DNA from 2 places in the Pseudomonas sp. SK3(2021) genome. Region 1 is predicted to be linked to the other one. Evidence: riboswitches for the same ligand, from Rfam matches in the RefSeq annotation. Region 1 holds a riboswitch; the other holds the start of a gene.
The links. A riboswitch is a leader RNA that binds a small molecule or an ion and turns the genes downstream of it on or off. The one in region 1 is predicted to bind cobalamin.

Region 1 (5,257 bases):
GCAGCTGTGGATCAGCCGCTGGCCCTTGACGGTGATCAGTTCCGGGTCGCCGGGACCTGCGCCGATAAAAAAGACGGTCATGGCGTTCTCCTGTGAAAAAAGGGGCGAGGCAACCTCACAGATGAAGATTGCTCATGATCAGCGGCGGCGATTATCGAAGATTTACCCGGAGCAGGCCAAGGCGAGGGTCGCCTGGGCGTATTTCTGCCGTGGGATAAGCAGCTTTGCCGGGCCTCGGGCCAGGTGTTCGGCCAGGGCCAGGGCGGCGCTTTCGGCGACCCCGTAGCAGCCGGTGCGCTCGTAGGCGATCTGCGAACGATGGCTGAGTTGCAACACATAAGGTGTCAGTTGGCGGCTGCTGAAACAGGTCAGGGGCAGGCCCAGTTGCGCGGCCAGGGCCAGCAGCCCGGGTTCCTCGCGTTTCAGGTCGATGCTGGCCAGGGCCTTGATCTGCCCGAGGTCGATGCGGTGGGCGGCCAGGGCCTGGTCGAGCAGGGCGCGCAAGGTCTCCACCGGGCAGCCCCGCTGGCAGCCCAGGCCGACCACCAGGGTCGGCGCTGTGCTGGCAGCCGTCATGCCGAGTACTGATCGTCGCTCTTGCGGCGGAACAGCCAGGCGCTGATCAGGCCCAGGGCCAGCCAGAACGCGGCGTTGGTCAACTGCGAAGCGATCTTGAACTGTGCTTCCAGTTCTTCCGGTGCGAGCATCGAATGCACTTCCGGCTGCGGCGCGCCGATGAGGTGCGGCACGGCGAGGATGGCCACGCCCAGCACTTTCAGCAGCCAGTGGCGAGCGAAGACGATCAGGGCAATGCCGACCGCGGTGGAGGCGGCGGTGCCGACCCACCAGACCTGCCGTTGCCCCAGGTCCGCGGCGGCGGTGCCCGGCAGTTCGGGCGGCAGGCCGAGGGTCGGCGCCAGGCAGAAGGTCGCGTAACCGGCCAGGCCCCAGAGCAGGCCCTGGGAGGTACGGCTCGGCGCGCGCAGGGTGTAGAGGCCGGCGAGCATCAGGGCGAACCCCACGGCGACCACCAGGTTGCCGCCGGTGGTGGACAGCACGCGCTGCCAGCCGTCTTCCGGTTCCCAGGCTTCGGCGTCGTGGCTATGGGCGGCGGTGTCGGCGGCGTGTTCATGAACTTCGGAGGCGGCGGGGGCCTTCTCGTAGGTTTCCGCCTCGAGGATCAGCGGCGCGACCCAGAAGCTTTGCAGCAGGGTCAGCAACAGGGCCGCCAGCAACCCGGTGAAACCCGCGGTTTGCGCGATACGCTTGATCATCTCGGCAGGTCTCAGTGGCAAGGGAAGGCAGCGCTGTGACGGGTATCGTGGGCGGCGTTGTGCACCGCTTCGAGATGGGAGAAACCGGCGAAATACACAAGGCACGCACCGAGGATCGAGGCGCCGATGGCGGCGACCAGGCGTTGGCTCAGGGTGGCGGTGCTGCTGGTGGAGTGGCTGGTGCTGCTGATGCTCGACATGGCGCTTCCCTCTGGTGTGTCAGCGGCTGGATCGAACGCAGCAAGACCTCGCGAGGCGGGCTCGCGGGGAATTAACAGCGCCCGCCCACCGCGGGTTTGTTATGACTGTGTAGCGGGCCGGTCTCCGGGCTCGCGAGGGGCGGGGCTTGCGCCTGGCCTGCAAGAATCGCCTTCCCATGCCGGACTGCTGGCACAGTGGATCTGACTCTTCGCTCGCTTACCGTTGCGGGGGCAGCACCGGACTGATCAAGGCTGTTGGCCTGTGACGCACCGGTTTCCCGTTTCACCCTGTGAAGGGCACCCGTAACAAGGCGTGTAGGAGAGCATGGGCGAGGGAGGGGCGTCAATTGGCAAGGGTTCTCCTTTTCGAGCGCGATTGGCCGGTCTTCGCGCCGCATGAAGATTGACCGCCCCCCACGCTCTGCGTAGCCTTGCGCTTTCGAGGTTCTTCGGCAGCTGCCGAAGCTAGGTTCTGTACGAAAAGTCGGCGAGCGAAGGTCAGGCAAGGCAAAAACAGGCGAGGAACGGCCGGGGTCGCGTTCGACTTTAGGGGCCTACATGAGCATTCCGAGTCTGTTTTTAACGCAGCATGGCCTGCGTAGCGCCGAAGGCGCCCAGCGCGCAGCCACTTGTCGTACAGAACCTAAGAAGGGAACGCGGTCCAAGCCGCGGCTGCCCCCGCAACTGTAAACGGTGATGAACGATGCAAGGCCACTGCCAGGCGGCGGGAAGGCGCATCGTTCGCCAGTCCAACGACCGGCGCGCCGTCAGCCAGGAGACCTGCCTCGGACTCGATTCTCACTACAACCGGGCGGGGTGATCCGGTGGCGAACTCTTCCGTGCACCTGCCTGCGCGGTTCTCGTCCCGTATGCCCGCCACCTTGCCAAAGGGCATCCGATGAAAACACTGGCCAAACTTCCCGTCACCATCGTTACCGGCTTCCTCGGCTCGGGCAAAACCACCTTGCTGCGGCATATGCTGGACAACGCCCAGGGCCGCCGCATCGCGGTGATCGTCAACGAGTTCGGCGAGCTGGGCATCGACGGCGAGATCCTCAAGCAGTGCGCCATCGGTTGCACCGAGGAAGAAGCCAGCGGCCGCGTCTACGAGCTGGCCAACGGCTGCCTGTGCTGCACCGTGCAGGAAGAATTCTTCCCGGTGATGCGCGAACTGGTGGCCCGTCGCGGCGACCTCGACCATATCCTCATCGAGACTTCCGGCCTGGCCCTGCCCAAACCCTTGGTCCAGGCTTTCCAGTGGCCGGAAATCCGCAGTGCCTGCACCGTCGACGCGGTGATCACGGTGGTCGACAGCCCGGCCGTGGCCGCCGGCACCTTCGCCGCCTTCCCGGACCAGGTGGACGCCCAGCGCAAGCTCGACCCGAACCTCGACCATGAGTCGCCCCTGCATGAGCTGTTCGCCGACCAGCTGTCCAGCGCCGACCTGGTGATTCTCAACAAGGCCGACCTGATCGGCGCGGGAGACCTGGCCAAGGTACGCCTGGAAGTCGCCGAGGAACTGCCGCCGGCGGTGAAAGTCATCGAAGCCAGCAGCGGTCGCCTGCCGCTGGACGTGCTGCTGGGCCTGGGCAATGGTTCGGAAGAGCACATCGACGGCCGCCACAGCCACCACGATCACCACCATGACGGCGATGACGATCACGATCACGACGCCTTCGACTCCATCTCCATCGAGCTGCCACAGGCCGACGAAAGCCTGCTGCTGGATGCCCTGACCCAGTTGGTGGTGCAGCACGGCATCCTGCGGGTCAAGGGTTTCGCGGCGATCCCCAACAAGCCGATGCGCCTGTTGATCCAGGGCGTGGGCACCCGCTTCGACAAGCACTTCGACCGCCAGTGGGGCGCCGACGAAGCGCGCACCACGCGCCTGGTGCTGATCGGCCAGGCGCTGGACGCAGCCCTGCTCGAAGCGCAATTGCGCGCCGCGCTCAGCGTGTAAGCCATGCATCTGCTCAGGACCCAGCCCGGCGGTTTCGTGTCGGACGACAACATTGCCGACCTTGGACAAACCCCCGCCGAGCTGGTGATCCTGTGCAGCGGCGATTCCAGCCTGGCGCTGCTGGCCGAAGCGGCGCAGCAGTTGCCCGAGGACTACCCGAGCTTGCGCCTGGCCAATCCGATGCAGGTGCAGAACCACGCCTCGGTCGACCTGTATGTCGACCAGGTGCTGCGCCACGCCAAAGTGATCCTGATTTCCCTGCACGGTGGCATCGCCTATTGGCGCTATGGCATCGAGCAACTGGTGCAACTGGCGCAACGCGGCGTGCAGCTGATCCTGGTGCCAGGCGACGATCGCCCGGACCCGGAGCTGAGCGACCTGAGCACGGTGCCCGCCGCCGACCGCGAGCGTCTCTGGCACTTCCTGCGCCAGGGCGGCATGGGCAATGCGCTGAACCTGTACCGTTGCCTGGCCAGTGGCTGGCTGGGGCGCGATTACCCTTGGTCCGAGCCGCAGACCCTGCCGCGCACGGCGATCTACCACCCGCACAGAAGCAGCGCTGCCCTCAGCGATTGGCAAGCCGACTGGCGGGCCGGCCAGCCGGTGGCGGCGCTGTTGTTCTACCGTTCGCATTTGCAGGCGGCCAACACCGCCTTTATCGATGAGTTCTGCCAGCGCTTGCAGGCGGCCGGCCTGAACCCGCTGCCGATCGCCCTGGCCAGCCTGAAAGAGCCCGGTTGCCTGACGGTGGTCGAGGCGCTGCTGGATGAGGTGCAGGCGGCAGTGATCCTCAACACCACCGGGTTTGCCCAGTCCAGTCCGGAGGCGCCGCACCTGCGGCCGTTTCGCCGCAATATCCCGGTGATCCAGGCCATCTGCGCCCAGGACAACGAACCCGGCTGGCGCGCCAGCGAGCAGGGCCTGGGCCCGCGGGACCTGGCGATGCACATCGCCTTGCCGGAACTGGACGGGCGCATCATCAGCCGGCCCATCAGCTTCAAGGACCTGGCCTGGCGCAGCGAGCGCAGCCAGTCGGACGTGGTCTGCTACCGCTCGGCCCCCGAGCGCATGGATTTTGTCGCCGAACTGGCGCGGCGCTGGGTCGATCTGGCCCGGCTGCCCAATGGCGAAAAACGCATCGCCCTGATCCTCGCCAACTACCCGACCCGCGACGGCCGCATCGGCAACGGCGTGGGCCTGGACACGCCGGCGGCGGCGCTGAATATCCTGCGCGCCCTGCACGCCGAGGGGTACCCACTGCCGGCCGAGTTGCCGGACAGCGGTACGGTGCTGATCCAGCAACTGCTCGGCGGGGTCAGCAACGACCTGGACAGCCTCGACCTGCGCCCGTGCCAGCAAAGCCTGGCGCTGGACGAGTACCAGGCCATGTTCGACGCGCTGCCTGAAGCCAACCGCCTGGCGGTGCTCGAACGCTGGGGTGGGCCACAAAACGACCCGATGTTCCGCGGCGGGCGGCTGATGATCGCCGGCCTGCGTTTTGGCCTGACCTTCGTCGGCATCCAGCCGGCGCGCGGTTATCAGGTCGACCCGAGCGCGGTCTATCACGACCCGGACCTGGTGCCGCCCCACGCGTACCTGGCGTTCTATTTCTGGCTGCGCCGGACCTACGGCGCCCATGGGCTGATCCACGTCGGCAAGCACGGCAACCTGGAGTGGCTGCCGGGCAAGGGCGTCGGCCTGTCCGCAAGCTGCTGGCCGGACCTGCTGCTGGGGCCGCTGCCGAATATCTATCCGTTTATCGTCAACGACCCGGGCGAGGGTGCCCAGGCCAAGCGCCGGACCCAGGCGGTGATCATCGACCA
Region 2 (5,257 bases), 790 kb from region 1:
CCATGACTGCTCGTACCCTCAACCTCGACGACGCCCTCTATCACTACCTGCTCGACGTTTCCCTGCGCGAAACGCCGCTGCTGCGCCGTCTGCGCGACGAAACCCAGGCGCTGCCCATGGCGCGTTGGCAGGTGGCGCCCGAGCAGGGGCAGTTCCTCGCCTTGCTGGTAAGGCTTATCGGCGCCAGACGTGTGCTGGAGGTGGGGACTTTCACCGGCTACAGCGCCTTGTCCATGGCCGCGGCCTTACCGGACGACGGCCGGTTGATCTGCTGTGACATTCCGGGCGACTACAACGCCACTGCGCTGCGCTACTGGCAGGAAGCGGGTGTCGCCGGGCGGATCGAGCTGCGTCTGGCGCCGGCCTTGGAGACCTTGGCCAGCATTGAGCGGGAGGAGGGCAAGGGTGGTTTCGACCTGGTTTTCATCGACGCCGACAAGGCCAATTACCCGGCCTATCTGGAAAGTGCCCTGCGCCTGTTGCGCGTGGGTGGGCTGGCGGTGTTCGATAACACGCTGTGGAGCGGTCGAGTGCTGGAGGAGAACCCCCAGAGCGAAGACACTCGGGCCATCCAGGCACTCAATCGTGCCTTGAAGGATGACCCGCGTGTCGACCTGTCGCTGCTGCCCCTGGGCGATGGCTTGACCCTGTGCCGCAAGCGCTGAACCTATTGCGCCTTGGCTGCTGACACACGCCAGATTTTATTGCCGACATCGTCGGCCACCAGCAGATCCCCTTGCTTGTCGATCACTACGCCGACCGGTCGGCCCATGGCTTTCTCGTCGGCGCTGAGGAAACCGGTCAGGACGTCCACCGGTTGACCCACCGGCTTGCCATTGGCGAAGGGCACGAAGATCACTTTGTAGCCGCTGTGGGGCCTGCGATTCCACGAACCATGCTGGCCGATGAACACGCCTTGGGTGAACGGCGCCGGCAGCTTGCTGCCTTCGGCGAATGCCAGGCCCAGGGAGGCGGTATGCGGGCCGACGGCATAATCCGGAGCGATGGCCTTGGCCACCAGGTCCGGGTTCTGCGGAGTGACTCGTACGTCCACATGCTGGCCGTAGTAGCTGAATGGCCAGCCGTAGAAGGCGCCGTCCTTGACCGAGGTGATGTAGTCCGGCACCAGGTCGCTGCCGATCTCGTCGCGCTCGTTGACCGCGGTCCACAGCTGGCCACTTTGCGGTTCCCAGGCCATGCCGTTGGGGTTGCGCAGGCCTGAGGCGAAAATCCGTTGCTTGCCGGTGGCGCGCTCGACTTCCCAGATGGCGGCGCGACCTTCTTCCTGGTCCATGCCGTTTTCGCCGACGTTGCTGTTGGAGCCGACCGTGACGTACAGCTTGCTGCCGTCCTTGCTGGCAATCACGTTTTTGGTCCAGTGGTGGTTCAGCTTGCCGCCAGGCAGGTCGACCACCTTGGCCGGCTGGGCGCTGATCTTGGTGTCGCCGTCCTTGTAGGGGAAGCGCAACAGGCGATCGGTGTCGGCGACGTACAGGTCATTGCCCACCAGGGTCATGCCGAACGGCGAGTTGAGGTTTTCCAGGAACACCGTGCGGGTTTCCGCCACGCCGTCGTGATCCTTGTCTCGCAGCAGGGTGATGCGGTTCGGGCTGGGCACGCCGGCACCGGCACGGCTCATGATCTTGCTGGCTATCCAGCCACGAATACCTTTGCTGTCATCGGGGGAGGGTGGGGCGTTGGTCTCCGCCACCAGTACGTCGCCGTTGGGCAGTACGTACAACCAGCGCGGATGTTCCAGGCCTTCGGCGAATGCGGCGACCTGAGTGCCGGCGGCGGCCACCGGTTTGGCGCCTTGCGGCCAGCCGATCGCGGGCGCGATGTTCACGGTCGGGAACAGGGTCTTGTTCGGTTCGGGCAGTTTCGGCGAGGGGCCGGTGCCCTCGGAGACCTGGAGGGTGGAGCTTTCGCCACAGGCGGCAAGGCCTGCGGCGACGGCGACAAGGATGGCGTATCGAGGCTTGAGCATGCTGATTTCCCTATGAATGCACGAAGTCGGTGTAGTCATAGAGAAGCACAGATGGACGATGGTTCCACCTGCTCAGCGTGCTTCCTTGAACAGCACGGCAACGCCGGGGTGATAGTTGCCGGCTTCGTTGCGCAATTTGCGGTACGCGTAGGGGAAGTACCAGGCCACGGCGCAGCAGTGTTCCTTTTGCAGGTCGTCGACCATGTCCTGCAGTTCTTCCGGGGTGGCGCTGTGCTGGGTTTTCTGCGGCGTGACGAACAGGCAGCCGAGTTTCAGGTCGCTGGGGTAGCTGGCTTTTTTCGCGTCGCTGGCGGCATCCAGCAACGGTTGGGTCAGGTGCAGGCTGTTGACCCGGGGCCAGCGCTGGGCGGTCTGGATGTAGACACGTTCCTCCTGCGTGGCGATGTACAGGTCGGTGCGGCCGCTGCGGTCGCCTTCTTCCACCTGTTTTTTGCTCGGTGTGTGTTCCAGGGTGACCATCTCCGCCATCCAGGCCGCTGCCGAGAGCAATCCCAGGTTGGCTTTTTCGTCGAACCAGTAAGGGCTTTCGTTATCGCCGCGCACGGCGTTGTAGCGGTCGATGCAATCGAACCAGCGTTCCAGGGCAGGGCGCAGGAATTCCAGTTTCGGATTGCTGATGATCATGCCTTGCATCGGACTTTTCCTATTATTGTTGAGATGTTGGAGTTTTTTAACGCGATTATGGCTATTTGATATCACTGCGTTGAGTGTGGCACAAGATTGGCGTCATTTTTCCGATATGGCAGCCATTCGTCGATCTGCCGGGCCCCGGCTTTAATTGACGCTCCACCCCCAACCCTCTAACCTTCGCGACTTGTTTCAGGTGCTCTGTGGCCGCAGGTCGACAGAGTGAAACAGGGAAGCCGGTGAGTATGCGTGCCGAAGGCGCACGCACGACGATTCCGGCGCTGCCCCCGCAACGGTAAGTGAGTCAAGACTGCGCCTGATGCCACTGTGTCGACTGTCGACATGGGAAGGCGCGCAGTTGGGCATCCCAGCCACTCACAAGCCCGGAGACCGGCCTGATCCATCCAACGGCATCACGGTGGGCGATGCCAGGCTTGCGCCGTCTATTCCTATTCCTGCCCCCCGTTATCCAGCCCCAACGGAGAGCTGCCCCATGACTGAATCCCCTGATCGCGACGAACGCCATCTGGCGCGCATGTTGCGCAAAAAAGCCGTGATCGATGAACGCATCGCCAACTCGCCGAACGAATGCGGCTTGCTGCTGGTGCTGACCGGCAATGGCAAAGGCAAAAGCAGCTCGGCCTTCGGCATGCTCGCGCGGGCCATGGGCCACGGCATGCAGTGCGGCGTGGTGCAGTTCATCAAGGGCCGCAACAGCACCGGCGAGGAGTTGTTCTTCCGGCGCTTTCCGGAGCAGGTGCGTTTCCATGTCATGGGCGAAGGTTTCACCTGGGAAACCCAGGACCGCCAGCGCGACATCGCCGCCGCCGAAGCGGCCTGGGCGGTTTCCCGCGAACTGCTGAGCGACCCGAAGATCGGCCTGGTGGTGCTCGACGAATTGAACATCGCCCTCAAGCACGGCTATCTGGACCTGGACCAGGTGCTCAGCGACCTGCAGGCCCGACCGCCGATGCAGCATGTGGTGGTCACCGGGCGTGGCGCCAAGCCGGAGATGATCGAGCTGGCCGACACCGTCACCGAAATGGGCATGGTCAAGCATGCCTTCCAGGCCGGGATCAAGGCGCAGAAAGGCGTCGAACTGTGAGTGATGCCCGTCATTGCCCGGCGGTATTGATTGCCGCGCCGGCTTCCGGTCAGGGCAAGACCACCGTGACCGCCGCGCTCGCCCGCCTGCATCGCAATCAGGGACGCAAGGTGCGCGTATTCAAGTGCGGCCCGGATTTTCTCGACCCGATGATCCTCGAACGCGCCAGTGGCGCGCCGGTGTATCAGCTGGACCTGTGGATGGTCGGCGAGCAGGAAAGCCGGCGCCTGCTGTGGGAGGCCGCCGGCGAGGCGGACCTGATCCTGATCGAAGGCGTGATGGGGCTGTTCGACGGCACGCCGTCCAGCGCCGACCTGGCGCGGCATTTCGGGGTTCCGGTGCTCGCGGTGATCGATGGCACCGCCATGGCCCAGACCTTCGGCGCCCTGGCGCTGGGGCTGGCGCGTTATCAGCCGGACCTGCCGTTCGCCGGCGTACTGGCCAACCGGGTCGGCACCCTGCGTCATGCGCAGTTGCTCGAAGGCAGCCTGACCGAGGGCCTGCGCTGGTACGGCGCGCTATCCCGGGAAACCGGCATCGAACTGCCCAGCCGCCATCTGGGGCTGGTGCAGGCCAGCGAACTCAACGATCTGGATCTGCGTCTCGACGCCGCCGCGGCAGCCCTGGCTGACAGCTGCGAAGTGGCCTTGCCACCGGCCGTGGCGTTTGCCGCTCCCCAGGCGGTTGCCGTCGAGCCGCTGTTGGCCGGCGTGCGTATTGCCGTGGCCCGCGACGAAGCCTTTGCCTTTACCTATGGCGCGAGCCTGGATCTGCTGCGGGCCATGGGCGCCGAGCTGGACTTTTTCTCGCCAATCCATGACGCGGTACTGCCCAAGGCGGACAGCCTGTACCTGCCGGGCGGTTACCCGGAGTTGCATCACCGGGCGCTGGCGGCGAACGGCTCGATGCTCAGCGCGATCCGCGCGCATCACGCTGCCGGCAAACCCTTGCTCGCCGAGTGCGGCGGCATGTTGTATCTGCTGGACTCCCTGACCGACGTCGACGGCGAGCGCGCCGAACTGCTGGGCCTGTTGCCCGGCGATGCGGTGATGCAAAAGCGCCTGGCGGCCCTGGCCTTGCAGGCGGTGGAGTTGCCGGAAGGTTCGTTGCGCGGCCATACCTACCATCATTCGTTGACCAGCACCGAGCTTGCGCCGATCGCCCGCGGCCTGAGCCCGAATGGTGGGCGCGGCGCGGAAGCGGTTTACCGCGAAGGGCGGATGACCGCCTCTTATGTGCATTTCTATTTTCCGTCCAACCCCGAAGCGGTGGCGGCCCTGCTGGCGCCGGCAGGAGCGAGCGTGCTCGCGCGGTGCCCATGACCGACAACGCCTTTTCCGTGGCCGAGCGCGACGCGGTCTATCGCGCGATCGCCGAGCGTCGTGACATGCGCCACTTCGTCGGCGGCAAGGTCGAGCCGCAGGTCCTGCGTCGCCTGCTGGAGGCGGCGCACCAGGCGCCCAGCGTCGGCCTGATGCAGCCCTGGCGTTTCATCCGTATCAGCGACCGGCCGTTGC

Region 2: another riboswitch for cobalamin. It lies ahead of cobO (cob(I)yrinic acid a,c-diamide adenosyltransferase); the one in region 1 lies ahead of cobW (cobalamin biosynthesis protein CobW).

Annotation. Positions count from the first base shown of each region.
Region 1 is NZ_CP061943.1:4,166,077-4,171,333, reverse strand. It holds gene cobM (precorrin-4 C(11)-methyltransferase) at 1-81, opposite strand, end outside; gene IF690_RS18230 (cobalamin biosynthesis protein) at 163-576, opposite strand; gene IF690_RS18225 (CbtA family protein) at 573-1,274, opposite strand; gene IF690_RS18220 (CbtB domain-containing protein) at 1,286-1,474, opposite strand; cobalamin riboswitch at 1,573-1,794, opposite strand; cobalamin riboswitch at 2,066-2,276, shown strand; gene cobW (cobalamin biosynthesis protein CobW) at 2,373-3,434, shown strand; gene cobN (cobaltochelatase subunit CobN) at 3,438-5,257, shown strand, end outside.
Region 2 is NZ_CP061943.1:4,959,478-4,964,734, reverse strand. It holds gene IF690_RS21685 (class I SAM-dependent methyltransferase) at 3-665, shown strand; gene IF690_RS21680 (PQQ-dependent sugar dehydrogenase) at 668-1,987, opposite strand; gene IF690_RS21675 (hypothetical protein) at 2,060-2,641, opposite strand; cobalamin riboswitch at 2,813-3,048, shown strand; gene cobO (cob(I)yrinic acid a,c-diamide adenosyltransferase) at 3,129-3,740, shown strand; gene IF690_RS21665 (cobyrinic acid a,c-diamide synthase CobB) at 3,737-5,062, shown strand; gene bluB (5,6-dimethylbenzimidazole synthase) at 5,059-5,257, shown strand, end outside.